4 regions of the Roseibium sp. SCP14 genome follow, and region 4 is predicted to be linked to each of the others. Evidence: riboswitches for the same ligand, from Rfam matches in the RefSeq annotation. Region 4 holds a riboswitch; each other region holds the start of a gene.
What was found. A riboswitch is a leader RNA that binds a small molecule or an ion and turns the genes downstream of it on or off. The one in region 4 is predicted to bind thiamine pyrophosphate.
Positions count from the first base shown of each region.

Region 1: another riboswitch for thiamine pyrophosphate. It lies ahead of thiO (glycine oxidase ThiO); the one in region 4 lies ahead of ABLQ08_RS11545 (ABC transporter permease).
Region 2: another riboswitch for thiamine pyrophosphate. It lies ahead of ABLQ08_RS18190 (hydroxyethylthiazole kinase); the one in region 4 lies ahead of ABLQ08_RS11545 (ABC transporter permease).
Region 3: another riboswitch for thiamine pyrophosphate. It lies ahead of thiB (thiamine ABC transporter substrate binding subunit); the one in region 4 lies ahead of ABLQ08_RS11545 (ABC transporter permease).

Region 1 is NZ_JBDZYH010000001.1:88,132-95,298, reverse strand. It holds gene ABLQ08_RS00475 (pirin family protein) at 1-782, opposite strand, end outside; gene ABLQ08_RS00470 (DNA topology modulation protein FlaR) at 929-1,453, shown strand; TPP riboswitch at 1,515-1,640, shown strand; gene thiO (glycine oxidase ThiO) at 1,775-2,752, shown strand; gene thiS (sulfur carrier protein ThiS) at 2,736-2,933, shown strand; gene ABLQ08_RS00455 (thiazole synthase) at 2,939-3,712, shown strand; gene ABLQ08_RS00450 (thiamine phosphate synthase) at 3,709-4,314, shown strand; gene ABLQ08_RS00445 (LysR family transcriptional regulator) at 4,406-5,287, opposite strand; gene ABLQ08_RS00440 (CoA-acylating methylmalonate-semialdehyde dehydrogenase) at 5,592-7,091, shown strand.
Region 2 is NZ_JBDZYH010000004.1:256,347-263,513, reverse strand. It holds gene ABLQ08_RS18210 (SDR family oxidoreductase) at 1-274, shown strand, start outside; gene ABLQ08_RS18205 (OmpP1/FadL family transporter) at 347-1,675, opposite strand; gene ABLQ08_RS18200 (TRAP transporter substrate-binding protein) at 2,296-3,408, opposite strand; gene thiD (bifunctional hydroxymethylpyrimidine kinase/phosphomethylpyrimidine kinase) at 3,410-4,216, opposite strand; gene ABLQ08_RS18190 (hydroxyethylthiazole kinase) at 4,249-5,022, opposite strand; TPP riboswitch at 5,091-5,201, opposite strand; gene ABLQ08_RS18185 (Lrp/AsnC ligand binding domain-containing protein) at 5,338-5,574, shown strand; gene ABLQ08_RS18180 (hypothetical protein) at 5,622-6,032, shown strand; gene ABLQ08_RS18175 (DMT family transporter) at 6,074-7,075, opposite strand.
Region 3 is NZ_JBDZYH010000001.1:1,310,059-1,317,225, reverse strand. It holds gene ABLQ08_RS06035 (ATP-binding cassette domain-containing protein) at 1-424, opposite strand, end outside; gene ABLQ08_RS06030 (thiamine/thiamine pyrophosphate ABC transporter permease ThiP) at 411-1,958, opposite strand; gene thiB (thiamine ABC transporter substrate binding subunit) at 1,934-2,914, opposite strand; TPP riboswitch at 2,947-3,054, opposite strand; gene groL (chaperonin GroEL) at 3,306-4,949, opposite strand; gene groES (co-chaperone GroES) at 5,004-5,291, opposite strand; gene ABLQ08_RS06010 (LysR family transcriptional regulator) at 5,534-6,382, opposite strand; gene ABLQ08_RS06005 (HD domain-containing protein) at 6,477-7,076, shown strand.
Region 4 is NZ_JBDZYH010000002.1:931,756-938,922, reverse strand. It holds gene ABLQ08_RS11550 (hypothetical protein) at 1-598, shown strand, start outside; TPP riboswitch at 675-781, shown strand; gene ABLQ08_RS11545 (ABC transporter permease) at 929-1,684, shown strand; gene ABLQ08_RS11540 (ABC transporter substrate-binding protein) at 1,707-2,648, shown strand; gene ABLQ08_RS11535 (CHASE2 domain-containing protein) at 2,680-4,899, opposite strand; gene rpoH (RNA polymerase sigma factor RpoH) at 5,030-5,917, opposite strand; gene ABLQ08_RS11525 (RluA family pseudouridine synthase) at 6,095-7,120, opposite strand; gene ABLQ08_RS11520 (hypothetical protein) at 7,119-7,167, shown strand, end outside.

The sequences.
Region 1 (7,167 bases), on a different contig from region 4:
GGTTCGCCGCCGAGGACGACGAAGCGGGCCGGAGCAGGGGATTGGTTTTCGACCACCAGATGATCGCCAGGTTTGAAGACGAGCAGCTGAGCGGGGTCGAAGTCCTGTCCGGCAATCGATATACGGCCTGATATTGTGTAAAGCCCACGTTCTTCCCAGCCGGCATCAAGAGGGATCTTTGCGCCGGGTTCCAGTGAGATATCCGCGTAGAACATTTCCGAAGCGGTTTTTACCGGTGCCTTATGGCCGTAAAGGTCACCGGCAATCAGCTTCACTGAAGCGCCTTTGTCCGCGAATTCGGGTTGCTGTTCGGTTCCAAAGTGCTGGAAAGTCGGATCGCCTTCTTCCAGATGCTTTGGTAGAGCAACCCAACTTTGAAGGCCGAACAATTGCCGGGTTTCCTGCTTTCGCTCCGGGCGTTCGCGTTCCGAGTGGACGATGCCTTTGCCGGCACTCATCCAGTTAAGCGCTCCGGGCGAGATCGCGATTTCCGTCCCGAGACTGTCCCGATGATACATTTCGCCCTCAAACAGGTAGGTTACCGTCGCGAGACCGATATGCGGGTGTGGGCGGACGTCGATACCACCGCCGACAAGCAGCTCCGCTGGTCCCATCTGATCGAAAAAGATGAACGGACCGATCATGCGCCGTCGTGGAGACGGCAGGGCACGGCGGACATGAAAGCCGCCCAGGTCTGATGTCCGGGGAACAATGATCGTATCGATCGGATCGCAACTTGCGGCATTGCCCGCGACCGGGTCGGGGGTGTTCAACCAGCTCATCTGCCTCTCCTTGCAGTCAAAAGCGCGTCTGCCGGTTAGATAGGGTCGCAGGCCTGTAAGTGTCCATTGAACAGTCTGTTTCCATCTTTTCTTTCAATCAGAAGGGCGTATAACTGCGAGCCCTCAATCGCCCCAAAAGGTGTTTCATGAAACGCGTGATGATCGTCGGAGGTCCCGGTTCGGGCAAAAGCACGCTCGCGCACCAGCTCGGTCAGCGGACGGGTTTGCCCGTCTACAACATGGACCACATTCACTGGCTGCCTGGCTGGGTTGAAAGACCCAGACAGGAAAAAGATGCGCTGACGCATCAGGTTCACATGAAGAGCGAATGGATCTTCGAAGGTGGTCATTCGAGCACTTACGCGGAACGGGTTGATCGGGCGGACACATTCATCTGGTTGGATGTTCCGGTCTGGTTGCGGATCTTTCGGGTTCTGAAACGCTCTCTTCAATATTACGGCAAAAGCCGGCCTGATTTGCCGGAAGGGTGTCCGGAGCGTTTCAACGGCCAAACCGTCGAGTTCGTGCGGTTCATCTGGCGCACCCGGCATAGCGCACGCGCCAAGCTGCTTCGGATCTACACAGCTCCGCCGCCGCATCTGACTGTTCTGAAGTTTTCCAGTCTGAAAGAGACGCGTGCGTTTTTGGATGACCTGTCACCGGAAACCTGAAGACAGGGAGCGGACACACGCTGAGATGTCTTGACAGAACGTGCGTGCCGACGGCACAAACGGGGCTCACCCGGGGTGTCCCGTCATGGGGCTGAGATGCTGCAGGGTGCGGTAACACGCACAGCGCAGGGACCCGAAGAACCTGATCCAGGTCATGCTGGCGAAGGGATGGTGGCCCTGACGGCGCGCGAGGACCATTTGTCCGGCGCATGCAGTCAAGCGCATCCCCGACAGCCCCTGACGAAAAAGAATGTAAGGCCTTTGGTTGGCCCTGCAGGAGTGAAACGTCGTGCAAGGTGTCTCAGGCGCAGGTGCAAAGACATGAGGGTCCTGATCCGCGGAGCAGGTGTTGCCGGGTTGTCGCTCGCATACGAACTTCGCAAGCGGGGTGCCGAAGTCACCTTGTTTGAGATCCGTGAAGGCTTGACCAGAAGTGCTTCCTGGCTGGCCGGTGGCATGCTGGCACCGTGGTGTGAGCGTGAAAATGCCGAAGAAGACGTTCTCGCTTATGGAAAAAAGTCGGTCGACTGGTGGGCAAAAGCGTTGCCGGGTGCGGTTTCGCACAAAGGTACCCTGGTCGTTGCGCCACCTCGTGATATCGCCGAACTCAGTCGCTTCGCCGGACGTACGAGCGGCTACGAATGGGTGGATGGGGCCGGGGTAACAGGTCTTGAGCCCGACCTGGAGGGGAGATTTTCCAAAGGACTGTTCTTCCCGAAGGAGGCTCACCTGGATCCGCGAAAAGCCTTGATCCAGCTTGAAGAAACGGTTTCCAGACTGGGTGTTAGAACCTTCTTCGGACCAGAAGAACCGAAGGTGGATACGAATTTCATCGCCGATTGCATAGGTATGGCGTCGAAAGAAAAGGAGTTGAGGGCAGTGCGCGGGGAAATGCTGATCCTGCACGCACCAGAGATCACGTTGTCCAGGCCCGTTAGAATGCTTCATCCGCGCATTCCGGTCTATATCGTGCCTCGGGACAACAACCACTTCATGGTCGGGGCAACGATGATCGAAAGTGCCGATGACGGCCCGGTCAGTGTTCGCTCCACCATGGAACTGCTGAACGCTGCCTATAGCCTTCACCCGGCTTTCGCTGAAGCCAAGATCATTGAGACAGGCGTGGGTGTTCGCCCGGCCTATGCCGACAATCTGCCGCGCATCAACTTTGACGGCCGGGTCCTGAGCCTGAATGGCTTCTACCGTCACGGTTTCCTGCTGGCTCCGCATTTTGCGGCACAGGCCGCCGAAACCCTGTTCCTTTCTTCCAAGGAGACCACCCTTGAAACTCATCATTAACGGCGAAGAGCAGGAGGTGACCAGTTCGACCCTCTCAGGGCTTCTGGATGAACTGGCCTATGAACACGATTTTCTTGCCACAGCGCGCAACAGCGAGCTTGTTTCTGCTGAAGAACGTGCCAGCTGCGAGCTTCTTGAAGGGGATCGGATCGAGATCCTGTCTCCCATGCAGGGAGGGTGAGGACCATGCTTGAGTTTTATGGCGAGGTGATTTCTTCCCGCTTGCTTCTGGGAACAGCGCAATATCCGTCGCCGAAAATCCTTTCAGATGCAGCAATGCGATCAGGTAGTGTAATACTGACCGTTTCCTTGCGCCGCGAAGCAGCAGGAACCGGTGCTGGTGGCAAGTTCTGGGACCTCATCCGCCAGCTGAATGTGCGCGTGCTTCCCAACACTGCCGGATGTCATTCTGTGAAAGAGGCCGTAACCACTGCGAAGATGGCGCGGGAGTTGTTCGGAACAGATTGGATCAAGCTGGAGGTCATAGGCCATCATGACAGCTTGCAGCCGGATGTATTTGGATTGGTGGAGGCTGCACGAATTCTGTGCGAAGACGGTTTCAAAGTCTTTCCATACACCACGGATGACATCGTTGTCGGTGAAAGGCTGCTGGAAGCAGGATGCCAGGTGTTGATGCCCTGGTGTGCACCGATCGGGTCTGCACGGGGACCGGTCAATCCCGATGCTCTTAGAGCCTATCGCGCTCATTTCCCCGGCGTTCCGCTTGTCGTGGACGCCGGTCTTGGTCGTCCGTCTCACGCCGCTCAGGTCATGGAGTTCGGCTTTGACGCGGTTCTCTTGAATACAGCTGTCGCAAAGGCCGGTGATCCTGTTGCGATGGCAGAAGCTTTTTCAAAGGCCGTCGAGGCGGGGCGCCAGGCATTCGAAGCCCAACCGCTGGACCCACGCGACATGGCCGTTCCCTCAACCCCTGTAATTGGCATGGCAGTATTTGAATGAAACTCGACCCGTTTTACCTGATCGTTGACAGTTCCGAGTGGATCGGACGGCTGATCCCGCTTGGCGTCAAGCTGGTCCAATTGCGCATCAAGGACAAGCCGGAGGCGGTACTGCGTAAAGAAATCGCAGCATCAAAGACGATCTGCAAAAGACATGGTTGCCAATTGATCATCAACGACTATTGGCAGCTCGCCATCGATGAAGGTTGCGACTTTGTTCATCTCGGCCAGGAAGATCTGGCGGATGCGGATGTGACGGCGATCCGAAGGGCAGGACTGCGCCTTGGGGTATCGACACATGACGGCGAGGAACTGGATACCGCACTCTCAGTTGACCCGGACTACGTGGCGCTGGGCCCGGTCTATCCAACCATTTTGAAGAAAATGAAATGGGCTCCGCAGGGCCTCGAAAAGATCGGCAGATGGAAGCAGCAGATCGGCGGTTTGCCGCTTGTGGCGATCGGTGGACTTAATCCTGAACGCCTTGAGGGCGTGTTCAAAAACGGCGCGGACAGCGCTGCCGTCGTGACGGACATCACCTTGAATCCGGATCCAGAGACAAGGACACGAGAGTGGATTTCAGTTACCCAAAAATGGCGCTAATGAAACCAAACCGCTTGTATTTCTTACGAACTGAACGGTTTCATCAGTCCAATCCGTGTGATGGAAACCTTCGAGACAAATAGATATTTTCCTAGCCAAAAATGACTTTATCGCGCGCGACCTGATCGCGCAGAAATTCCTGCACGGCTGCGACATGGCGCAAGGGGCGGGAGCTTTCGTGGGTGACCATCCAGTAGGCCCGCCGGAGTTTGATGTCTGGCAGAACTTCAACCAATGCATTGTCTCCGCGGGCGATAAAATCGTGCAGAATACCAATGCCCGCACCGGCCCGGACAGCCTCGGTCTGACCGAGGGCGGAAGCGATCTCAAATCGGGCGGACCAGTTCTTGGTGAAATCTGCGCTGTAGTTCAGGGAAGGGGAATAGAGCAGATCTTCAACGTAATCGATAAGATCGTGCGCGTTTAGATCGCTGGGTGACCTGGGTGTTCCGTGTTCCTTGAGATAGTCCTTGGAAGCATAAAGACCAAGGGCATAGTCAACGAGCTTTCCAGCAACCAGGCGGCCCGTTTCCGGGCGGTCGATGGTGACTGCGATGTCGGCTTCCCGTCTTGAGAGTGAGAACGATCTGGGCACCGGAACCAGCTGCACCTTGAGACCCGGATGTTTTTCCGAGAGCTTGCCGAGCCGTGGGGCGAGATAGGCGACGCCGAACCCGTCCGGTGCACCGATGCGAACAGTGCCGGAAATTTCAGGCGTATCGCCGCCAAGGTCGGCTTCGGCAGCAACCGCTTCGGCCTCCATTCTTTCCGCACGATCGAAGAACCGCGTCCCGGCTGCGGTCAGGAGACAGCCTGATGTTGATCGGTCGAACAGCCGGGCGCCGAGGCTTTCTTCAAGTGCAGTCAGGCGACGCGCGACCGTTGCATGGTTCAGTCCAAGCCGCCGCGCTGCCGCAAGGATCTGACCTGTGCGCGCAATGCTCAGGAAAATACGGATATCATCCCAGTTCATTTCCGTTCGCTTCCCATGTTATTTTCCCGACTGTCAAAGGGATCACCGGTCACACGTGTCATTGCTTTTTGGCGGGCGAGACTTCGTTCGTTAATAGGCACTGTCTAGGCATGGTCCGCCGGATCGCATCCGGAGTGACTTGAAATCTTGAACTCATTCAAATGCCATAACTATAAAAAATGCACAACAGATGCGGAAAACTGGATCTTGTATATTGCAAAAATAAAAGCGACAAAGATCCGGACGATAAGACGGGTCATGCGGCAGCAGGCTGACAGGCCCTGACATCACGGGAGATACTCAGATGCAGAAGATCGGTCATTTTATTAATGGCAAGCACGTCGAGGGCACCTCTGGTCGCTACGCCGACGTTTACAATCCGGCCACTGGTGAAATCCAGGCTCAGGTCGCACTTGCCAGCCAGGCTGAAATGGACGCAGCCATCGCCAACGCGGTTGAAGTGCAGCCTGCCTGGGCAGCCACCAACCCGCAGCGCCGCGCCCGCGTGATGATGAAGTTTGTTGAGCTTCTCAACCGCGACATGGACAAGCTGGCCGAAGCGCTTTCCCGCGAACACGGCAAAACCCTGCCGGATGCAAAGGGCGACGTGATCCGTGGCCTGGAAGTCGCTGAGTTCTGCATCGGCGCACCGCACATGCTGAAAGGCGAGTTCACCGAAGGCGCTGGTCCGGGCATCGACATGTACTCCATGCGCCAGCCGCTTGGCGTTGTTGCCGGCATCACGCCGTTCAACTTCCCGGCCATGATCCCGATGTGGAAGTTCTGTCCGGCAATCGCCTGCGGTAACGCCTTCATCCTGAAGCCGTCCGAGCGCGACCCGTCCGTGCCGATCATGCTTGCGGAGCTGATGATCGAAGCCGGTCTGCCTGCAGGTGTCCTGAACGTCGTCAATGGTGACAAGAGCGCTGTTGACGCGATCTGCGACGATGAAGCCATCCAGGCCGTCGGGTTCGTCGGTTCCACCCCGATCGCCCAGTATGTCTATTCCCGCGCAACTGCCAACGGCAAGCGCGCCCAGTGCTTCGGCGGCGCCAAGAACCACATGATCATCATGCCGGACGCCGACATGGATCAGGCAGCAAACGCTCTGATCGGTGCTGGTTACGGCGCAGCCGGCGAGCGCTGCATGGCCGTCTCCGTCGCTGTTCCGGTTGGCGAAAGCACCGCAAATGCTCTGATCGAAAAGCTGGCTCCGAAAGTCGAAGCCCTGAAGATCGGACCGTACACCGCCGGCGATGACGTCGACTTCGGCCCGCTGGTCACCAAGGAAGCACTTGCACGCGTCAAAGGTCTTGTCGACCAGGGCGTCAAGGAAGGAGCGAACCTCGTTGTCGATGGCCGTGATTTCTCCATGCAGGGCTATGAAAACGGCTACTTCATGGGTGGCTGCCTGTTCGACAACGTCACCAAGGAAATGGATATCTACAAGACCGAAATCTTCGGTCCGGTTCTTTCCGTTGTCCGCGCAGAAACCTACGAGGAAGCTCTCGACCTGCCGCTGAGCCATGAATACGGCAACGGCACCGCGATCTTCACCCGTGACGGCGACACCGCGCGTGACTTCGCGTCCCGTATCAACATTGGCATGGTTGGCATCAACGTGCCGATCCCGGTGCCGCTCGCATACCACACCTTCGGCGGCTGGAAGAAGTCCGGCTTCGGCGATCTGAACCAGCACGGCCCGGACGGGTTCAAATTCTACACCCGTACCAAGACCGTGACCTCCCGTTGGCCGTCCGGTCTCAAGGACGGTGCGGAATTCGTCATTCCGACGATGAAGTAAGGTCTGACCACATTCTGAAAGAATTGACGGCGCCATTTGGCGCCGTCTTGCGTTTTACAACATGTCGATATTTGCG
Region 2 (7,167 bases), on a different contig from region 4:
TCAGCTTGCTCCACACGGCATCACCATCAACAATCTTCTTCCAGGCAAGATGGACACTGATCGACTGAAGGGTGGATTTGAGCGCTCCGCACAGCAATCCGGAAAGAGCGTTGAGGCCATCCGCGCGGCGCAAGCTGCCGAGATTCCGGCCCGGCGCTTCGGCAACGCAGAGGAATTCGGTCAGACCTGTGCCTTCCTTTGCTCCCGGCATGCCGGATACATCACAGGCCAGAACCTCCTGATGGATGGCGGCCTCTATCCCGCAGCATTCTGAGTGCTTCCACACTCTGGAAAGACAAAAGGCCGGGACAACGCCCCAGCCTTTCTTCAACACGTCGAAATGTGATCAGAACTTATAGCGAAGTGACGCAGAGAAGATGTTCACCTGGCTGTCGACCGACGCGGTGTAGGTTCCGATATTGGCGTTGTAATCCTGATGCCCCGGACCAATGTTGATCTTGGTATCTGCCGGGATCAGGTGCGAGTAACCAAGGTCGAATGCAAGCTTTTCGGACGGCTTCCAGGACATGCCCGCAGACAGCCACAGGCGATCATTGTCCGGCAGGCGGGTGGAGCGAATGTCTTCATCGATCGGGGACAGCTCGTAGCCGACACCGGCGCGCAGGGTAACCTGTTCGTTCCAATCGTATTCACCACCAACCGAGAAGAACCAGCCATCTTCATAGTTGAAATGCAGGTCCGGCAATCCGGTCGGATTTGTTGTCGTCCCGTCGGTGCCCTTGAGCTTAACGGTTCCCAGACGGCTCCAATTGGTCCACTCGACCGTACCCAGCAACCGGATCTTGTCGGTGATACGCTGCTTGGCCGAAAGCGTGACCATTTCCGGCGTGATGATGTTCGCCTTGATCCCGGCGCGGCTGGACGTAACACCAACAGCCGGTGCGTTCGGATTGATGAAATGACCTTCCAGCTCATGGAAGACAGCCGAGCGGAAGCCGACACCGATTTCTGTCCCTTCGATTGGCTTGATGGTAACACCGGCCGTCGCACCAAAGCCCACGCTGCCGCCCTTCACCTCAGAGGTCGGAACCGTGGAAGTCACGGACGCCGCAAAAGGATAGGCTGACTTCAGGCGCACCTGAAGATACTCGACCTGAAGACCGAGCGCTGCCGAAAACATATCGTTGAACTTATAGGCCACAGTCGGGTTCGCATTCACGGAAAAGACTTCCGAGGAACGCGAATAGTACTGACCGGCCCAGCTTTGCTCAGGCTTTGTCGACAAACCGAATGGAGTGTTGATTGCAAAGCCGAAATACCAGTCATCATTGAGCCCGTAACTCATGTAAGTCGATGGGATCCAGGCGTCTGACGCAATATCGCCACTCGGCGCACTGCTGCCTCCGAAACCACCTGTCAAAGTGTTCACAAGCCCCTGCGGCGTGAAAGTTCCGTCAATATCGGATTGAGGAACAATGAAGGCGCTGTGGGATTCAACGGTCAGCCCGTGCCCTGCCCCCGTCAGCGTAGCCGGATTCCAGAACATCGAGGAGATCGAGTCTCCGGTCGTACCATTTCCCGCAAAAGAGGTTCCCTGATAATAGGCACTTTGCTCACGCAGGGCGAACCCGCCTGCATGCGCGGCACCCGCAACCATGGATAGAGCGATTGCTGAAGTTGTTATTAGAAGTGCTTTATTCTTGGCCCAGACCATGCGTTTTCTCCCGTCCCCCTCCCACCGGAGGAATCATGAACTCTGCTGACAGGATTTCCGAAGAACGCCTCTTGTTTCAACTCTCTAAAAAACTAAAACTGCTTGACCAATTCCTATGCCGCACTGCAAAATAACTTGTAAAACTAGGATTTCCAGAGAAATCAACTCCACAAAACCCAATAAAACCTCGCGTTCCAGCGTTGTTCGTCACCAGTCTGACACACTCCGGCTCACTTGCCTAAAAAATAGGCAGAAACCTCACGAGTTTCCGTTTACGTAATTAATTCCTGCAACGTTGCGGCTTTGCCACACGTTTCCTAAGGGAATGTGGACATATTGTGGGACAAATCCTGGCGCTTCCTCCGTATTTCAGACAATCGCGAATAAAGGGCAATCATTGGAAAAGAGATGAAAAACTACACTCTAGATTACACTTAAAAACACTAACCTCATTCCGAATGCTGACTTTCCGGGTCCGTAAAGTCGTTTCACGGCACTCACTGAACTGCCTTTCATCGGCGTTCCACGAACAGAGTGGGCAACGCTCTTCCAAAAATCAGGGAAAAGAGCCCTTCCGCACTGAGCGATTGCCGCGGTGACAGGCACCGCGGCGGACACTGTCAGCTGCTGCCGTCACGGGCAGCCATGAAACGGCGCATGGCAACGTCGCTCCAAGGAGCAAGGCGCTGCCTGGCAGCCATGTGGCTTTCATAAATCCGTTTGCTGAGTGGATCCCGCTCACCCGTTTCGGCAAGTACGATAGCTGTAGTCTCGCGCAATGCGTTCAGCACCTCGTCCGGATAAGGTTTGACGGTCACACCATCTTCTTCCTGAAGAAGCTGCAGGCTGCCTGCATTTTCCCAATCGCTCTCCGCCAGGGCTCGTCCGTTTTCTGCTCTGCAGGCTTCCAGGACAATGGCCCGCAACTCTTCCGGCAATCCATCAAGTGCAACCTGATTGAATATCGCTTCACCGGTGCCATTGGGTTCATGGAAACCAGGAGAATAGTAGTTTTTGGCGACCTTTTGAAAACCCATGGCCCGGTCCGACCAGGGCCCCAGAAACTCTGTGGCATCCAGAACACCGCTTTGAAGCGCCTGGAACAGTTCGCCGGGAGGCAGGCTGACGGGCGTTGCCCCTAGCCGGCGCATGACCTCGCCTCCAAGTCCCGGCATGCGGATCTTCAGACCTTTCAGGTCATCAAGACCATTGATGTGCTTCTTGTACCAGCCACCCATTTGAACACCGGTGTTTCCAGCCATAACGGGCTTCAGGCCGAAGGGCGCGTAAAGCTCGTCCCAGAGAGCCTGCCCGCCACCCTGCTCAATCCAGCTGATATGTTCATGCGGCAGCAGACCGAAGGGAATTGCGGTGAAATAGACCGAGGCGGGTATCTTGCCTTGCCAGAAGAAGGACGCAGTGTGCGCCATCTGAGCCGTGCCGGCTGCAACCGTATCGAAAACCTCAAGCGCGGGAACCAATTCCCCGGCTGAATAAAGCCGTATCTGGAAACGGCCACCGGACATTCTGGCGACCTGATCGACAATCCGCTGAGCGGTTACTCCAGGCCCGGGCAGGTTCTTTGGCCAGGATGTCACCATTTTCCACTCTATCGTGGCCTTTTCTTCGGCGATCGCCGGAGCTGCGAGTGCTGCGGAACCGACGGCAACAGAACTCCCGAGTAACGACCGCCGATTGATCATATTTTTTGACAGGTGAGATTTTTCTGACATGTCACATGCTCCAGAAGCGATAGAAATGATGGACGGGGCCGTGACCGGCTCCAATCTCGAGCTGGTCAGCCGCCGAAATGGCAGCATGGATGTATTTCTTGGCAGCTCTCGTTGCGCCTTCCAGATCGCTGCCCTTGGCGAGCTCCGCTGCGATTGCCGATGAAAGCGTGCACCCGGTTCCATGTGTGTTGTTCGTCTGGATGCGCTCCGCATGCAACCAGATGGCATTGCCGACCGCATCGAAGAACAGGTCAGCGCTTTCTTCACCTGTTCCGTGCCCTCCCTTGAGCAGGACGGACTTGCACCCGAGCCTCAGGAGATTCTCTGCCTGCGAGAGCATCTCGGTCTCATTGGCCGCAATTTCGGTCTCCAGCATCCGGGCAGCTTCGTGAAGGTTTGGTGTGATGACATCAGCGAGCGGCACGAGGACGGAGATCAGGCTCGATACGGCGCTGTCGACCAGCAACGGGTCGCCGGACGCCGCCACCATCACGGGGTCAAGCACCACGGGTCCGGTGTCGAGCGCCTCCAATCCACCGGCAACGGCCTCAATGATCTCGACGCTTGAAAGCATGCCGATCTTGGTAGCGTTGACTTTCAGATCCGAATAGACCGCATCCATCTGGGCACGTACGAAAGCGGGCGGGACGTCATGAATGGCACTCACCCCGAGAGTGTTTTGCGCCGTCAGGGCGGTCAGCACACTGGCACCGTAGACGCCATTTGCCGAAAACGACTTGAGATCGGCCTGGACCCCGGCCCCGCCACCGGAATCGGATCCTGCTATGGTCACCGCGATGGCGGTCATGTGTCTCTCCATTCTTGAATGAGAAAAGGAAATCAGGCCGTTTTCAGCCGCATTTCGATATCGTTCGCCGTGATTGAGTAAAGGGCGTCGAGAAGTTCCGGCACCAGGCTTCCCGGACCTCCCGCGCGGCTCGCGGCCAGTTCTCCGGCTATATTGAAGACCGACAGTCCACAGGCCGCAGCCAGAGCGGTGTCCGTCTCCACACAGGCAAAGGCTGCCAGCACGGCGCCACCGGCACATCCGGTGGCGGTTACGCGGGCCATGAGAGGATGACCGTTGCGCAGGCGAAAATCCTCACCCTGGCTTTCAATCTTGTCTTCAACGCCCGTCACAGCCAGCACGGTACCGGCCGATATCACCGCATCGGCGTCGGACCTTTGCGGAAAAAGTGCAGTCATTTCCGCCTCGTTCAGGCGCAACAGGTCCGGCTGGAAGTCCATCAACTCCTTTGCGAACGCGCAACGCACCGGAGACCGGTTCACGAAGACCGGGTCGATACTGACAGGACGCCCCGCCGCCTTCGCAGCCTTGATGGCAACCGGAATGGCTTCCCGGCGGCTTTCGTCCAGTGTCCCTAGATTGACGAGAAGAGCATCCGCGCTTTCAGCGAAACCGGCGACTTCCTCTTTGGCGATCGTCATCGACGGAACGGCGCCAAGCGCCAGCAAGGTGTTGGCCGTGAAGGTTTGCGCAACAGCATTCGTGATCGCGTGAATACGGGGCGACTTCTGCCGAACCCTCATCAACAGGTCAAAGACGGTTTCCGCCGACAGGTTCTGTGTGGAAGCAGCGATGGACAGGTTCATGCATCTCCTCCGAAAGGCTCCGGCTGCAAACCGGAATACTGTTCAAGAGGGAGAGCTGTGAATGCCCTGGCAATCTGCATCTCAAATCCCTCCGCCGGCATCACCCGGATCAGGTTCAAGGAGTTGGCCTTCCGCCTCTCAGCCCGATCCAGAATCGCCGGGCACCCCCATGAGATATCTGCACTGCTAACAAGGCGAACCCGTCATTGCAAGACTGTACAATGGTCGCAGGCTGCATCAGTGATTGACTGCGGACAACAGATAGGCGATGTCCATGGGCATCATTCCGCAACGTTTTCTTTTCCGGAGCATCGCATGACCCCGTTTTTCGTTATGATCAAATGCCAGTTGGGCAAGACCTATCAGGTTGCCAACGCGATCGCCGACGCGGAAATTGCCTCGGAAGTCTATTCCACCAGTGGCGATTATGATCTTCTGGTGAAGTTTTATGTCGATGACGATGCCGATATCGGACATTTCGTCAATGAAAAGGTCCACCCGATCGACGGTATTCAGGACACCAAGACGATCATTACGTTCAAGGCTTTCTAGTTTTTCGCCTGACGCTCTCCCCGCATCCGGAGCCATTGGAGGTCAGCATGCATTTTTTGAAAGTTTCCGCCTTTGTCATCGGCCTGGGTGTCTTTTCACTTGCTCCGCCTCCAACGGCAAATGCGCAAGGCATGCCGCCTGAACAGATCAAGCAGATACTGGACGTGACCAAGGCAAGCTGGGTTTCCTTTCGCGACTGGGAAGGACAGCAGCTGATCTACTTCACCCATCTGGAAGCCTGGAAGTGCGGGATCGACTATGTCTTTTACGGTCTGAATGATGGCCCTCTGGACCAGATGTGGGAACTGGACGCATGCGATCCGGACAACCCCAATGCGGTTCTGAAGGAAAAACCGTATATTGAATTGCCCGCAGGCTCGACAAACTCAATCAGCGTGCAGCTGGTCTTTCCCGACGGCTCCAAGAGCGCTGTCGAGACCTTCCACTATAAGCCCTAGAAAGCCACTTTCGCCTTTCCTGACCCGAAAGCTTCTCATTGTCATGATTTCGACGGCGAAGACGCACGGCGCGCCTTGGTGCGGTCGAGGCCGAGCCGATGTTCGCGGTAGATGACGAACACCCCGGCGGCGATGACGATCAGGGCACCGATCACCACTTCCGGCACGGGGATTTCGGAAAACACCAGCCAGCCGACCAGGATCGCCCACAGCATGTTGACATAGTCAAACGGGGCGATGGTAGAGGCATCGGCAAACCGATAGCTCTGTGTCAAGAGAATCTGGCCGACGCCTCCGGCAAGTCCGATCAGAACCAGCAGGCCTGCCGTTGAAAGATCCGGGACTACCCAAGTGTGTCCCGGTAGAACATATCCGAGCGGCAGCGTGAGTAGCGAAAGCACCGTGGACGCACCTGCAAACCAGGTCACGATGGTGGAGGTACGCTCGGTTTCACACAATTTGCGGACGGTGATCATCGCAAGAGCCGCGAACCCTGCTCCCAGCGCCCCAGCAAGCGCACCGAGCGTTGCGGTACTGTCCAGCTGCCCTTCGCCGAGATGGGGTGACAGCACCACCAGAATTCCCAGGAACCCTACCCCAACGGCGCTCCAGCGATAGATCCTGACCTGTTCGCCAAGAAGAAAGAACGCAAGCACGACCACGATCAGCGGCGTCGCAAAGCCGATGGCGGTCGCATCCGGAAGCGGCAGCAGATAAAGCGCGGTGAACGAGCAGACCATGGCCGAAAGGCCGACGGTCGCCCGTGTCAGATGCCCCTTTGGGTTGCGGGTCTTGAACGCCAGGCCAAGCTCGCCGCGCAAGGCGACCATCAAGAGAACCGGAAACAGTCCGAAGAAGTTTCGCGCGAACACCAGTTGTCCGATCGGCACGGTCTCCGCAGCGATCTTCAGCGCGGTTGCCATGACGAAAAACGTGAGCGTCGAGGCCAGCTTCAAAGAGATGCCGAGCAGTGGAGCCTGACGTGTCATACCTGCGGGTGCGGCTGGACCGGCAAAACGGGATTTGAGGCTGGTGAACGCCATGAATGTCATCCGGGGCCGGCGCAAAGTTCCACTCCCCTGACGCGCCGGTCCGAAGGATCGAGAGGAGCCACTGAAAGACCACCCGCGGCTGA
Region 3 (7,167 bases), on a different contig from region 4:
GGGCAAGAGCCGCACGGCTTTGCTGCCCGCCGGAAAGCTCCGAAGGTTTGCGTGTCGCCATGCCGTGCAGACCGACGCGTGCCAGGGCGGCCTGCACCTGGTTCCGCTCGTCCTTGGACAGTTTTCCGTTGGGCCGTAGTCCAAGCGCGACATTCTGTTCTGCTGTCAGATGAGGGAAAAGATTCCCATCCTGAAAGAGCATGGCAATCGGACGCTTGCCCGGGGAAAGGGATGTGAGATCTATCTGTTTCCAAAGGACTTGGCCGCGAGTGAGGTCACGGAAACCGGCAATCGTTTCCAGCAGTGTCGATTTGCCTGCTCCCGAAGGGCCAATGATCGCGACACGGCTCCCGGCCTCAATCACAAAGTCGGCATTCAGGGTGAAACCGCCATTGGCAATACTGCATTCGTCAAGCTTCAGCATGCCAACGTCCTCCGCGATCCAGGAGCCAGAAAACCGTCATTGATAACACGAGAAGCAGCAATGCACCGCCGGCAGCCGCCTGCATCTGGTAAGCCCCCATCAGTCGGTAAATCTGCAGCGGCAAAGTTGCAGTCTCGGCATTTGCAAAAAAGGTTATGACGCCGAGATCGCCCATTGAAAGAGCAGCAGCCAACCCGGCGGCAAAACCGATCTGGGGGCGCATGCGGGGGATCAGTATTCGGGAAAAGAACACTCTGCCTTCCATGTTGAGAGAAAGAGCCAACCGGCCATGCCGCTGGACGACATCGCGGGCAGCCGGGACAAGGATACGAAGGGCGAAAGGCAGCGCCATCACCGCATTCACCAGCGCAGTGACGGGCAGAGCAAGTGAGGTCGGATCGACCAGAGGCCGAAGCACAATGAACAAACCAGTGCCGATGACCAACGGCGAGGCGGCAAGCCCGAGGATACCGCTGACGTCCACGAAGCCGTATCGCCCGGTAGCGATGGTCGCCGCCATGGGAAGTGCCATCAACAACAGGACAAAAGTGCTCAGGGCTGCTACCGCCAGCGAGGTCATTGCTGCCTGAACCACGACCACCGGTAACGAGGCAAGGCCGACAAGGCCAGAGATCACCACCGACATCAGCGGCAGAAGAAGAAAGACTGAGGCAATCGCGATCCAAATCGTGTCGACAATCGGCTTCCCGCCATCCCAGCGGCGAATGGCCCGGTCAAGTCCGGCACCAAAGCCGTCCCCCCGCGAGAGTTTGAGTGCGGCGTATGCTGCTGCCGTTGTCAGGACCAGCTGCAGCGCCGACAGCATCGCTGCCCGGCTGAGGTCGAAGTCATACGTGAAGGCCTGATAGATCGCCAGTTCGATCGTCGTGGCACGGGGGCCGCCGCCCAGGGTTAGCGCAACTGCAAAGCTCGTCAGGCAAATGGCAAAAATCACAGCCAGAACGCCGGGAAGGATCCGCGCCAGCATCGGCAACTCGATCAGCCGGAACATTGAACGCTCGTCACAACCCAACTGGGCCGCGAGACGAAATCGTTCCGAAGGAACCTCCTGCCAGCCTTGCAGAATCAGGCGAGTGGCCAAAGGCAGATTAAAAAAGACATGCGCAAGGACAACGCCATGCAATCCGTAAATGCGGATAGGTGGCAGGCCGAAGAGGCCAAACGCGTCGGAAATCCACCCCGCGCGTCCGAAGACCTGGAGGAGGCCGATTATGGCCACGATGACGGGAAGGATGAAGGGAGCCCCGAGAAGGGCGATCAACACGCTTCGGCCCGGAAACCGCCGCCTTGCCAGCGCACGGGCAACCGGGATTGCCAATCCGGCGCTGATCAGGGCGGAAAGCACCGCCTGCGTAAGCGTAAAGCGCAGCGCTGCCCAGTCAGCCGGACCAAATCCTTGCCCGGCTTCAGCGCGCAGCGCAATTGCGGCCAGCGTGCCCAGAATCAGCGCGGCGACGACAGCCGCCGACGCGATCCCCGGGAACGGATTTACTGGCTGAGTGCGCCCAGCCATTCCGCCAACGCTTCTTCCCGCACTTTGGCGGCTTCATCAGCGCCCAAGAGTAGGGATTTTTCCGGAGTGTGCAGGGTTTCGAAGCCTTTTGGCAGTCCGCCCTCCGGAGTAATTGCAGGATACATCCAGTTCGTGGTCGGAATGATGGATTGGAACACGTCGGAAGTCATGAACTCCAGAAACTGATCGGCCAGTTCCGGCTGATCCGTGCCCGCCATTTTCGCAGCAACTTCGACCTGCATGTAGTGACCTTCGTCAAAGGCGGCAGCAGCCTTGCTGGCGTCGTCTTCGGCAATCAGGTGATAGGCCGGTGAGGTGGTGTAGCTGAGCACCATGTCCGCTTCCCCTTCGAGAAACAGTCCATATGCTTCCGACCAGCCCTTGGTGACAGTGACGATATTGTCCGAAAGACCTTCCCAGATTGCCGAAGCTTCGTCGCCATAAACTGCCTTGACCCACAGCAGAAGGCCCAGTCCCGGTGTCGACGAGCGTGGATCCTGAATGAGGATCTTGGTATCGCTCTCTGCCAGTTCGCGGAAGTTGCCGGGTGCCTCGGCGTCCTTGTTGTGCACGAAAGCGAAGTAACCCCAGTCGTAAGGCACGAAGGTTTCGTCGTTCCACTCAATCGGCAGCGCATATTCGGTGCGTACGGAATGGGGCGCGAAGAGGCCGGTTTCCTTTGCAGCGGCAATCAGGTTGGTGTCCAGACCAAGCACGATATCCGCGTCGGAATTCTCCCCCTCCAGCCGGATGCGCGACAGAAGAGCTGCGCCATCTTCGATGCCGACGAGGTTCAGCTCGCAATTGCAGACGGCTTCGAAAGCTTCCTTCACCTGCGGGCCGGGGCCCCAGTCGGAAACGAAGCTGTCATAAGTGTAGACGGTCAGCTGGGGTTTGTCGGCGGCAATCGCCGATGTTGCGCACAATAGTCCCGCAGCAAAGAGCAGATGTTTCATGTCATCCTCCATTGCGGCGAGAGGGCAAGGATGGATGAAACCGCTACCTTTCCCTCCGCCGGTTCTAGCCGGTTCAGGTTCAACGGGTTTGCCAGAACGGCATCTCAGCGCGAATTCCTCACGCACCCCGAGGTAAGGCCGTGATTATCTGGAAATGCGTCTGAGCACAACAGGATTACGGTTAGCTGGATAAAGATTGTGATGGCCTTACACCAGTGCATCCGATGAAGGTTTCTCGGGCGAACGCAGGTGCATTCGATCAATCCTCATTGAAAGCCCATGCCACCCCTGGTGCCGCAATTCGGCACAGACTGAAGTGACGGGTGGCTGCAAACGCAAAAAGGGCGGTCCGAAGACCGCCCTTTCCGTAAAGCTTTGAGCTTTGGACTTCTTAGAAGCCCATGCCGCCCATACCGCCCATGTCGCCACCCGGCATTGCCGGTGCTGCTTCTTTCTTCGGCAGCTCAGCAACCATGGCTTCGGTGGTGATCAGCAGACCAGCGACGGAAGCTGCGTCCTGCAGAGCAGTACGAACAACTTTGGTCGGGTCGATGATGCCGGCTTCGATCATGTTGACGAAGTCTTCGGTCTGAGCGTTGAAGCCGAAGGTGTCGTCGTCGTTTTCCTGGATCTTGCCAACAACGATGGAGCCTTCGACGCCAGCGTTTTCGACGATCTGACGGATCGGAGCTTCCAGAGCGCGCAGAACGATCTTGATGCCGGCTTCGATGTCGGAGTTGTCGGAAGACAGAGCGGAGACAGCTTTCTTCGCACGCAGCAGAGCGGTGCCGCCACCCGGTACGATGCCTTCTTCAACGGCAGCACGGGTTGCGTTCAGAGCATCGTCAACGCGGTCTTTTTTCTCTTTCACTTCGATTTCGGTCGCACCGCCAACGCGGATAACTGCAACACCGCCAGCGAGCTTGGCCAGGCGCTCCTGGAGCTTCTCGCGGTCGTAATCGGAAGTGGTTTCTTCGATCTGAGCCTTGATCTGACCAACGCGGCCGTCGATGTCTTCCTTGGAACCGGCACCGTCAACAATGGTGGTGGTTTCCTTGGTGATGGACACCTTCTCAGCGGTGCCGAGCATGTCGAGGGTCACGTTTTCCAGCTTGATGCCGAGATCTTCAGAGATCACAGTGCCGCCGGTCAGGATAGCGATGTCTTCGAGCATTGCCTTACGGCGATCGCCGAAGCCCGGAGCCTTGACAGCAGCGATTTTCAGGCCGCCGCGCAGCTTGTTGACAACGAGAGTTGCCAGTGCTTCGCCTTCAACATCTTCAGCGATGATGAGCAGCGGACGGGAAGACTGAACGACAGATTCCAGGATCGGCAGCATAGCCTGCAGGTTGGAGAGTTTCTTCTCGTGCAGCAGGATGAACGGCTTTTCCAGGTCAGCAAGCATCTTGTCAGCGTTGGTGACGAAGTACGGAGACAGGTAGCCGCGGTCGAACTGCATGCCTTCAACGACTTCCAGCTCGGTTTCCAGAGACTTGGCTTCTTCGACGGTGATCACGCCTTCGTTGCCGACTTTCTGCATGGCTTCGGCAATGTCTTTGCCGACCTGCTCGTCGCCGTTAGCGGAAATGGTGCCGACCTGAGCAACTTCTTCAGAAGTGGTGATGGTCTTGGAAGCAGCTTCCAGAGACTTCACAGCTTCAGCAGCAGCAAGATCAACGCCGCGCTTCAGGTCCATCGGGTTCATGCCGGCAGCAACAGCTTTTGCGCCTTCCTTGACGATAGCCTGAGCCAGAACGGTAGCAGTGGTGGTGCCGTCGCCAGCGATGTCGTTGGTCTTGGAAGCCACTTCGCGCACCATCTGGGCGCCCATGTTTTCGAACTTGTCTTCCAGTTCGATTTCCTTGGCAACGGAAACACCGTCCTTGGTGATGCGCGGTGCGCCGAAGGCCTTGTCGAGAACAACGTTACGGCCTTTCGGGCCGAGGGTTACCTTGACAGCGTTTGCGAGGGTGTCCACGCCTTTGAGCATGCGCTCACGGGCGTCGGAGGAGAATTTTACTTCTTTAGCAGACATGTAGTCGTCTCACTTAAATTGGAATGATGTTGAGATCAGAAGCGGTTCGCTGATTTAAGCGATCACGCCCATGATGTCGGATTCCTTCATGATCAGGAGGTCTTCACCGTCGATTTTGACTTCGGTGCCGGACCACTTGCCGAACAGGACGCGGTCGCCTGCTTTGACGTCGAGAGCTACGATCTCGCCGTTGTCTTTGCGAGCGCCGGTGCCGACAGCGATGATCTCGCCTTCCTGCGGCTTTTCCTTAGCGGTGTCCGGAATGATGATGCCACCGGCGGTCTTCTCTTCAGAGTCGACGCGGCGAACTACGACACGGTCGTGCAGTGGACGAAATGCCATAAGACTGTTTCCTCTCATGAGCGCGCCCCACGCAATTGGCAGCGCGCGAGACATGATAAATGGGTTGACTTGCACGGGAGAGATCCCTCCCGCAGCTTCTTAGCACTCCCTCAAGGCGAGTGCTAACAGCGCCATCGATTTATGTAGCCGTGCTCTGGTTGTCAATGCTTTATGAGGAGAATTTAATGTCTGCGAACGCTTGTCGTCTCTAGCTTGGTAAATACGGCGATGTTAGGGCGAAATTAACCCGTTTTCGCTCTCAGGGCAGCAAGGCAGGATTCTACCTCAGACAGCTGATCCGCGGATGGGGAATCCGACCGGTGGACCAGATAGCATGGAAGCGGATAGATGTCTTTCCCGATCAGTCGCAATTGACCGCTGGCCAGGTATTCTTCCAGAAGGAAATACGGGAAGAGACCGCGTCCGCCGCGTTTCAACAAGTAGCGAAGGCCCATAAGGCAATTGCCCAGGAAAAGATTTTGCTTGAAAGACGGGTCGGTAACGGCTTCGACATGATGCTGATATTGTCTCCCGAGATCCAGATTGATGAAGAGCGGATCGCCCGGGAATGCCTCGGTAGCCTGCACCTCGACGCAGACCAGCTTCTCTGGAGGAAGTTCCAGAAAGGAAACCTTCGGCTCTGTAGGCTTCTCATGGGTGAGGGCAACGTCCAGCATGTGGCTTGCGACCGCTTCGCTCACATCCGTGATGTGATCGAAATTCAGCGCGAAAACCAGCTTGCCGTATGTTTTCTCCAGATGGATCGTAAGGTCGACAAGAAGCGGATCCCAGATGCTGAGTTGCGCGCCGATCCTCAGCGAGATCCGGTTTGACACCCGGTTGGCAAGTTCCGTAGAGGCGATTTGCCAGAGTGAAATCATTTCCTCGGCGAATGGACGGAACTCCTGGCCGAACTCCGAAAGAACCGTCCCGCCGCCGCCGCGTTCGAACACTCGCTTGCCGACGGCATCTTCCAGCGAGCGAACCCGGGCGCTGACTGTTGTCTGGGTGACACCAAGCCTGCGGGCCGCCGCGTGAAAGCCGCCGGTCTCAAGGACGGCAAGAAAGGCTTCAATTGCTTCAATTTGCATGCCGAAAGGTTTTTCACATCACACCGATGCAATCAATTCATTTTTCATTCCAGTTGGTGACAAGTATGTTCCCGCCTTTCACAGGGAGGACGCAATGGACAACAAGCATCAACCGACTTGGACCAGCTTCGAAAACGCGAGCAAGGAAGATTTCCTCGCGGTCATGGATTACGAAGACGCTTACAATGCGGCGCTACCCGATCGCATTCTGGAAGCAATCCGATCGCTGGATGAAGACTGGACGCCTTATCCGGTAAACCGCTACCAACACAGCCTTCAGGCAGCGACCCGTGCCTATGAAGATGGCGCCGAGGAAGAGATCGTCGTGGCGGCTCTTGTGCACGATGTCGGAGATATCCTGTCCCCCTACAATCACGGCGAACTGGCTGCTGCGATGATGAAACCGTATGTCAGTGAGAAGTGCCACTGGATCCTGACACACCACTGTGTTTTCCAGGGGTATTATTACAATCACTTTCTTGGCGGCGACCGTCATGCTCGGGAGAAATACCGGGACAGTCCCTACTGGGAAGACTGCAGGTACTTCTGTCACGAATACGACCAGAAGGCTTTTGATCCCGATTATCCTACAAAGCCGCTGGAGTTCTTCGAGCCGATGCTTCGCAGGGTGCTGTCCAGGACGGATGGGCACCTGGAACTTCTGGAAACCGCTGAAGAAACCGCCACCGCCTGAAGGCGTGTGGAGGCCTGAAAACGCAAAAAGCCCGCACAAGCGGGCTTGAACTTCGTGTTCAGTAACTGCATTTCCGTCAAAGGGGGCAGCG
Region 4 (7,167 bases):
TGCGATTGCGCCGGAAGAAACGTCGCCAGGCGCTCCGGCGGCAGAGGCCGATAGCGGTGTCCAGCGCTCCATTCTCTATGAAGAAGGAGAAGAAGCTGGTGGTGCCGGCACAGCTGCTCAAGGAGCCGTTGTCTGGAACATCGAGGAAGAAACCAATCTCGACGGCAAGTCGCAGGCTGTCCTGAATGCGTCTATCGAGATCCCTGAAAGGGATGTGAAAGTCGATATCCGGATCAAGCCCAACGACGATACATCCTTGCCGGCAAGCCACCTTGTTGAAATCAGGTATGAGTTTCCGGAGAGCTTTGCCGCAGGCGATGTCGTGAATGTTCCCGGTCTGGTGATGAAGCCCACGGAAGAAGCCCGTGGAGATGCCCTGATCGGCGCTTCGGTGAAGGTTTCTCCCGGTTTCTTCTGGATCGCGCTTTCAAGTTTGCCGAACGAACAGGAACGAAATCTTGCGCTGCTGCGTGAACGCGGCTGGATCGATATTCCGATGCTTTATGAAAACGGCAAGCGCGGTATCCTGACTCTTGAAAAGGGAACCGCAGGCGCTGACGCGGTCGAAAAGGCGATTTCCGCCTGGCAGGCCGGCTAAGCGTCAGTCTTCGCTTCTGCACGATTATCAAGCAAAACTACAGCTTGCCTTTTTCGTTCAGGCAAGGCATGTTCCGCCTCGGTCCGAGGGGTGTTCCGGTTACCGGAACTGAGATGGCGTTGAGCCGAACCCTTAGAACCTGATCCGGGTCATGCCGGCGAAGGGACGGAATCCTTAGCCAATTCCCGGATCTCCATTGTCATTTTCGGCGTGTCCGAAGACGGGAGATCCTATGCTTTTTTGCCTGCTGCGGCAGCGGTTCCTGTATGTGCAGAACCTGCCTGCCGATCTGAATACCGCCGAAGCTCCGGCTCCGAACGGAGCGATGTCGTGAAGGCGTTTGTATCCACCATCGGCAGGTTTTTGCTTGGCGCGATTTCAGTGCTTGGTGTCTGGGCGCTGCTGGTTGCCGTTTTCCAGCCACCGACCTTCATGCTTCCCGGTCCGCTCGTGGTATTGCGGGCATTTCCGCAATATGCGGACTTCCTGCTGTACCACGCCGGCATTACCGCCTTGGAGACGGTGCTGGGCTTCTCTCTTGGCGTCTTGAGCGGCGCATTGCTGGCGATCTCCATCTGGCTGTTTCCGCTTGCTGGGCGTGTGGTGATGCCAACCATTCTCGTGACCCAGGCCCTGCCGGTCTTCGCCATTGCGCCTATTCTGGTGCTTTGGATGGGGTTCGGTTTGTCCTCCAAGATCGTAATGGCGATCCTGGTGATCTTTTTTACCGTAACCTCGACCGTATATGACGGCTTACGGCGGCTGGATACCGGTCTTGTGGACCTTGCCCGTCTTTACCGGGTACCGCGCCACCGTGAGCTGCTGCTGTTCCGACTTCCCGCCGCTTTGCCCGCATTTGCTTCCGGCATTCGCGTCGCTGCCGTTTTCGCGCCCATTGGCGCGGTGGTCGGTGAATGGGCGGGAGCAAAGGGCGGCCTTGCCTTCATCATGCTTCAAGCCAATGCCCGTGGGAACGCTGACCTGCTTTTCGCGGCTGTCATTCTGCTGGCCCTGATGGTGCTCGCGATGCGCTACGCCGTCGAATACTTCACCCGAATTCTTGTTCCCTGGCAGGTCGAAGACTGACTGCCGAACCCTGGAGGATTGAATGAAAAAGACACTCCTGTCCCTGACTGTCGCCGCGGGCCTCCTGGCCAGTGCTCCGGTTCAGGCTGCGGAAAAACTGACAGTTCTGCTGGACTGGTTCACCAACCCTGATCATGCTCCTGTCATTACCGCCCAGACCATGGGTTTCTTCGAGGCCGAGGGGCTCGAAGTTGAACTGATTGAACCCGCCGATCCGGCTATGCCGCCGAAACTAGTGGCTGCCGGTCAGGGTGATATCGCGATTTCCTACCAGCCGACGCTTCACGCCCACATCGAAGAGGGGCTGCCTGTCTCCCGTATCGGTACTCTGGTCGAAACGCCGCTCAACTCGCTCATCGTGCTGAAAGATGGGCCGATCAAGGAGTTGAAAGATCTGAAAGGCAAGACGGTCGGGTTTTCGGTCTCCGGCTTTGAAGATGCGATGCTTGGGCAGATGCTGCATTCGGTTGACCTGACTATGGATGACGTCGAGCTGATCAACGTCAACTTTGCGCTGTCGCCATCGCTCATGTCCGGACAGGTGGATGCGGTGATCGGTGCCTATCGCAACTTCGAACTGACCCAGATTGAAATTGAAGGCAAGGAAGGCAAGGCCTTCTACCCGGAAGAAAACGGCGTGCCGATTTTCGATGAGCTTATCTATGTCGTGAACAAGGACAAGATTGATGATCCTCGGTTCGTGAAATTCATGGCTGCCATCGAGGCGGCGACGATCTTCTTGACCAACCATCCGGACGAGGCCTGGAATGCGTTTATCGAGGCTTATCCGAACCTGAATGACGAGCTCAACAAGCGTGCCTGGGCTGATACGCTGCCGCGCTTTGCCAAACGGCCCTCAGCGCTCGACACGGGCCGCTACCAGCGGTTTGCAGAGTTCATGGCGGAAGCCGGGCTGATCAGCAAGGTTGTTCCGGTCGAAACCTACGCAGTTGAAATTCGCTGATACGTCGATCGCAACCAAGAAAGCGGCGCCGTCATTGTGCGGCGCTGTTTTCGTTTTGCGCTGCTTTCATATCGAACAGGATATCCTCGAAGCGCCCGTAGAAATCCATCAGGGACGGTGCCAGGATCTGCGCGGTCTCGAGTGCTTTTTCGGCATCCTCTAGCCGGCCTTCTTTCAATGCTGCCATCAAGCGCTCGTGCGTCGTTGCCAGCTCCTTGAATTCCTTCGAGTTTTTCAATGCCCTGTCACCGAGCAACGCATAGAGCTTTACCGGTTCGCTCTTGCCCTTGAGCGGAATTTCTCCCGCCTCCAGGAATGCAAAATCCGGCGCTTCGTTGCGGGTTTCCTCTGAGACAAGAAGTTCCGCGCCGATTGCCTTGCAGCTGGATTCGATACGTGAGGCGATGTTCACCGCGTCGCCGATGACCGAATAATTGAAGCGGCGCGCGGAACCCATGTTGCCGACGCAGACTTCGCCGCTGTTCAGGCCGATGCCGATCCTCACCAACTGCGTTTTGAGGTTTCTGGCCCTGAAGCCGAATGCATCCTTGTCATTCAGCTTGTCGACTACCTTCAGCATTGTCAGACCTGCCCGGCAGGCTCTGGCAGCATGATCGGGAACGGAGAGCGGGGCATTCCAGAACGCCATGATGCTGTCACCGATGTATTTGTCGATCGTTCCCCCTTCGACCTGGATCGAATCTGAGAGAGGCGACAGCAGAGTGTTCAGGAAACTGACAAGCTCTTCCGGTGTAAGTTGCTCGGAAATGGGAGTGAAACCGCGGATGTCCATGAACAGGATTGTCATCGGGCGAATTTCTCCGCCAAGCGTCAGCTGGTCGGGCGATTGTTCAAGTTGCGTCACCAGATCCGGCGACAGGTACTGGCCAAACGCCTGTCGGACAAATTTCTTTTCCCTTTCCGTCAGGAAAAAGAGCAGGGAAGAGGAGGCCGCGAAGACGAGAAAGGAGGTGACGGCCGGGTAGACCGGATCGATCAACAGGCCCTCTTCCCAGAAGAGATAAAGGGAACCTCCGACAAGACCGGATACGATGGCGGTCGCCAGAATTGCAGTGCCAAGACTGCCGATTGCCGGTAATGCCAGGATAACAATGGCGCCCACGGCAAAAGTTGCGATGATCTCCAGGCCATTCGCCCAGTCGGGCCGGAACAGGAATTGATCGAACAGGATCTGTTCGAGCGCCTGCGCATGAATGGAGACGCCCGGCACCAGCTCGCCAAGCGATGTTGCTCGAATATCCCGCAATCCGGCGGCTGACGCGCCAACAAGAACGATCTGTCCTTCGATGTAGGGGGCAAGTTCGGCAAGATTCCCGTCAGAAAGCAGCGTGTTTGCCGGTATGTACCGTTCTGGGTGGTCTTTCGTGTAATAAAGCCAAAGTTCGCCGGATGCGGTGGTTGGAACCGTGTATGCGCCAATCCTGACCGCGGTCACCGCTGCGTTGCCGGCGCTGGTCTCGCTGCTGGCCCCGGTTGAGCGGACAATCAGGCCCTTGGCCGCTTGCGCAACTCGGAGGGCCTCGGTCGTCAGACTTGGAAAAAGTGCTTGTCCGTCAGTGACGAGAAGAGGTGCCCTGCGGACGACGCCTTCCTGATCGTCCTCTGAAATGGAAATGGACCCAAGGCCGCTTGCGCTTTCCTGCAAGATTTCAAGGTTTGCGACAACTGCGGGGAAAGGCTTCAAGAAGCCAACGGGATTGTCTCCGGCGTAGGATATCCCGGCGACCTGGCGGGGCATGTCACCCGTATGTGTTGCGGTTACCGCGAACCCGAGAACCACTGGTGACTGACTGATCGTGCTTGCAAACTGCGCATCATGGTCGGGGAGGGATTTCAGCGATGATATCAGGTCGTCCGGCACATCCGGTCCGAGGCTCTCGCGCAATTGAGCGGGAGAAGTTCTGTCGGGCTCGGAAAACACAACGTCGAACACGATCGCCGCGGCACCGAGATCGGTCAGCGTCTCCACCATGTTCGCCAGCTTGGTCCGCGGCCACGGCCACTGGCCGATTTCTGCAATGGAGGCTTCATCGATGTCGATGATGCGCACAGGCGCGGGCTCATACTCCCGGGGTTTCATGCGCTGGTAATAGTCGAAGGTCAGCTCACGCATCGCCTTCAGGAAGCCCGGATCCGCGGAGCGCAATCCTGTCATGAATGCCAGAACAATACAGGCAGAAGCGGCAACGAGTACGCGTTTGGAAAAGAGCGTTTTCAGAAACAGGCGCATGACTATCGATCTTGAGTAAACAGGATCAGCCTAGATTGCGCTTGAAGGCATCGCAAGGGAACTCGGGTCTTGAAAAGAAAAACGCCGGAGTTTGGGCTCCGGCGTTCTATCAAACTTGTTTTCAGGCGTGTCAGGCGACCGGCTGCTGTTCCATCGAGCGTGCACTGTTGCGAACAGCCTTCTGCACCTTTTCAAAGGCGCGAACTTCGATCTGACGGACACGCTCACGGCTGACACCGAATTCGCCGGACAGATCTTCCAGCGTCATCGGGTCTTCTGCCAGACGGCGGGCTTCGAAGATACGACGCTCACGCTCGTTCAGAACATCCATCGCGTCGCTCAGCAGCTTGCGGCGCATATCGAGCTCTTCCTGGTTGGCGAGCATCGTTTCCTGGCTGTCGGTTTCATCAACGAGCCAGTCCTGCCATTCGCCTGCATCAGCCTCGGCGCGCACAGGCGCGTTAAGGCTGGCGTCGCCGCCCAGGCGACGGTTCATGGATACCACTTCCTCTTCGGACACTCCGAGGCGGGTAGCGATTTCCTTTACCTGATCCGGCTTCAGATCACCTTCATCAAGGGCCTGGATCTTGCCTTTGAGACGGCGCAGGTTAAAGAACAGGCGTTTCTGGTTGGCGGTGGTCCCCATTTTGACCAGAGACCATGAACGCAGGATGTACTCCTGAATGGCTGCCTTGATCCACCACATGGCGTAAGTCGCGAGCCTGAAACCCTTGTCCGGCTCAAAGCGCTTGACCGCCTGCATCAGGCCGACATTGCCTTCAGAAACAACTTCACCGATCGGGAGACCGTAGCCACGGTATCCCATCGCAATCTTTGCGACGAGGCGAAGGTGAGAATTTACGAGACGTTCTGCCGCTTCAGGGTCTTCATGCTCCTTGTAACGCTTCGCGAGCATGTATTCTTCTTGCGGCTGCAGCATTGGAAATTTACGAATCTCATCCAGGTAGCGGCTCAGACCACCTTCCCCGGCTGTGAGTGTCGGTACGTTTTGGGCCATTGCATGCACCCCCTTTCCAATTAATTGCGACCTTTTCCTCCCGCTGCTCCGAACAATTACGCAAGCAAGCCATGTCAAAGGAAAGACGGACGCAGAGTCGTGTCCATTAAGGCACACAAGAGTTTTTAATATAGGTTGGAAATTGCCGATTACATGACCAGAATGAAGAATTGCTTCCTAAAATTTTTGTAATGCAGATAAAAGTTTTGCAAAATCAGCAGGATATGGGCTTTCGAAGCGCAGAGTATCTCCGCTTGCAGGGTGTTCAAACGCCAACAAACCGGCGTGAAGAGCCTGTCTGTCGAAGTCTTGTACGGTACTTTTGAGTGGTTCTTCCAAGCGATTGATTTTGGTCTTGAAACCGGAGCCGTAGTCGTTATCACCGATCAGCGGATGACCAATATGGGCCATGTGAACGCGGATCTGGTGTGTGCGGCCTGTCTCCAGACGGCATTCCATCAAAGAGGCCAGAGCCGGTTCATCGGCTGAACCAAAACGTTCTTTCACCTGCCAATGCGTGATGGCGTGGCGGCCGCTGGTCTTTACCACCGCTATTTTCTGCCGGTTGGCCTGCGAGCGTGCAAGATTGGCATCGATGGTTCCCTTCAAACTGGAGGGAGCTCCCCATACAAGCGCAGAATAGGCCCGCTCAAGCGGCCCGGTCTTGCCATGATCTGCGAATTGGGCAGCCAGACCCTGGTGGGCCTGGTCGGTCTTGGCAACGACCAGCAGGCCGGACGTGTCCTTGTCAATCCGATGGACGATGCCCGGGCGTTTGACGCCGCCAATACCAGACAGGCTGTCGCCGCAGTGATGGATCAGGGCGTTGACCAAGGTTCCGGTCCAGTTGCCGGCGCCAGGATGAACCACGAGTCCGGCGGGTTTATCGATGACGATCAGGTGTTCGTCTTCAAAAACGACCGATATTGGGATGTCTTCTCCCTTGGGTTCGGGATCTTCCGGTTCCGGTAAAATCAGCGTAAGCGCATCACCTTCATTGACCCGGTATTTAGGCTCCACTATTTTCTCGCCGCCGACGGTGACGTCTCCGGCTTTGATCAGAGACTGGATCCTGTTGCGGCTGAGCGCGTCCATATGGGCGGCCAGAACTGCATCCAGCCGTTTTCCGGCATCGGCTTCGTCAACTGTCAAACTGAAATCCGCGTCCTGCGTGAACGGATCTTCATAGGAATTGTCTGTCATGTCACAACCTGATTATCGGGATGAGAGCCAGGAAGAAGCACCGCTCG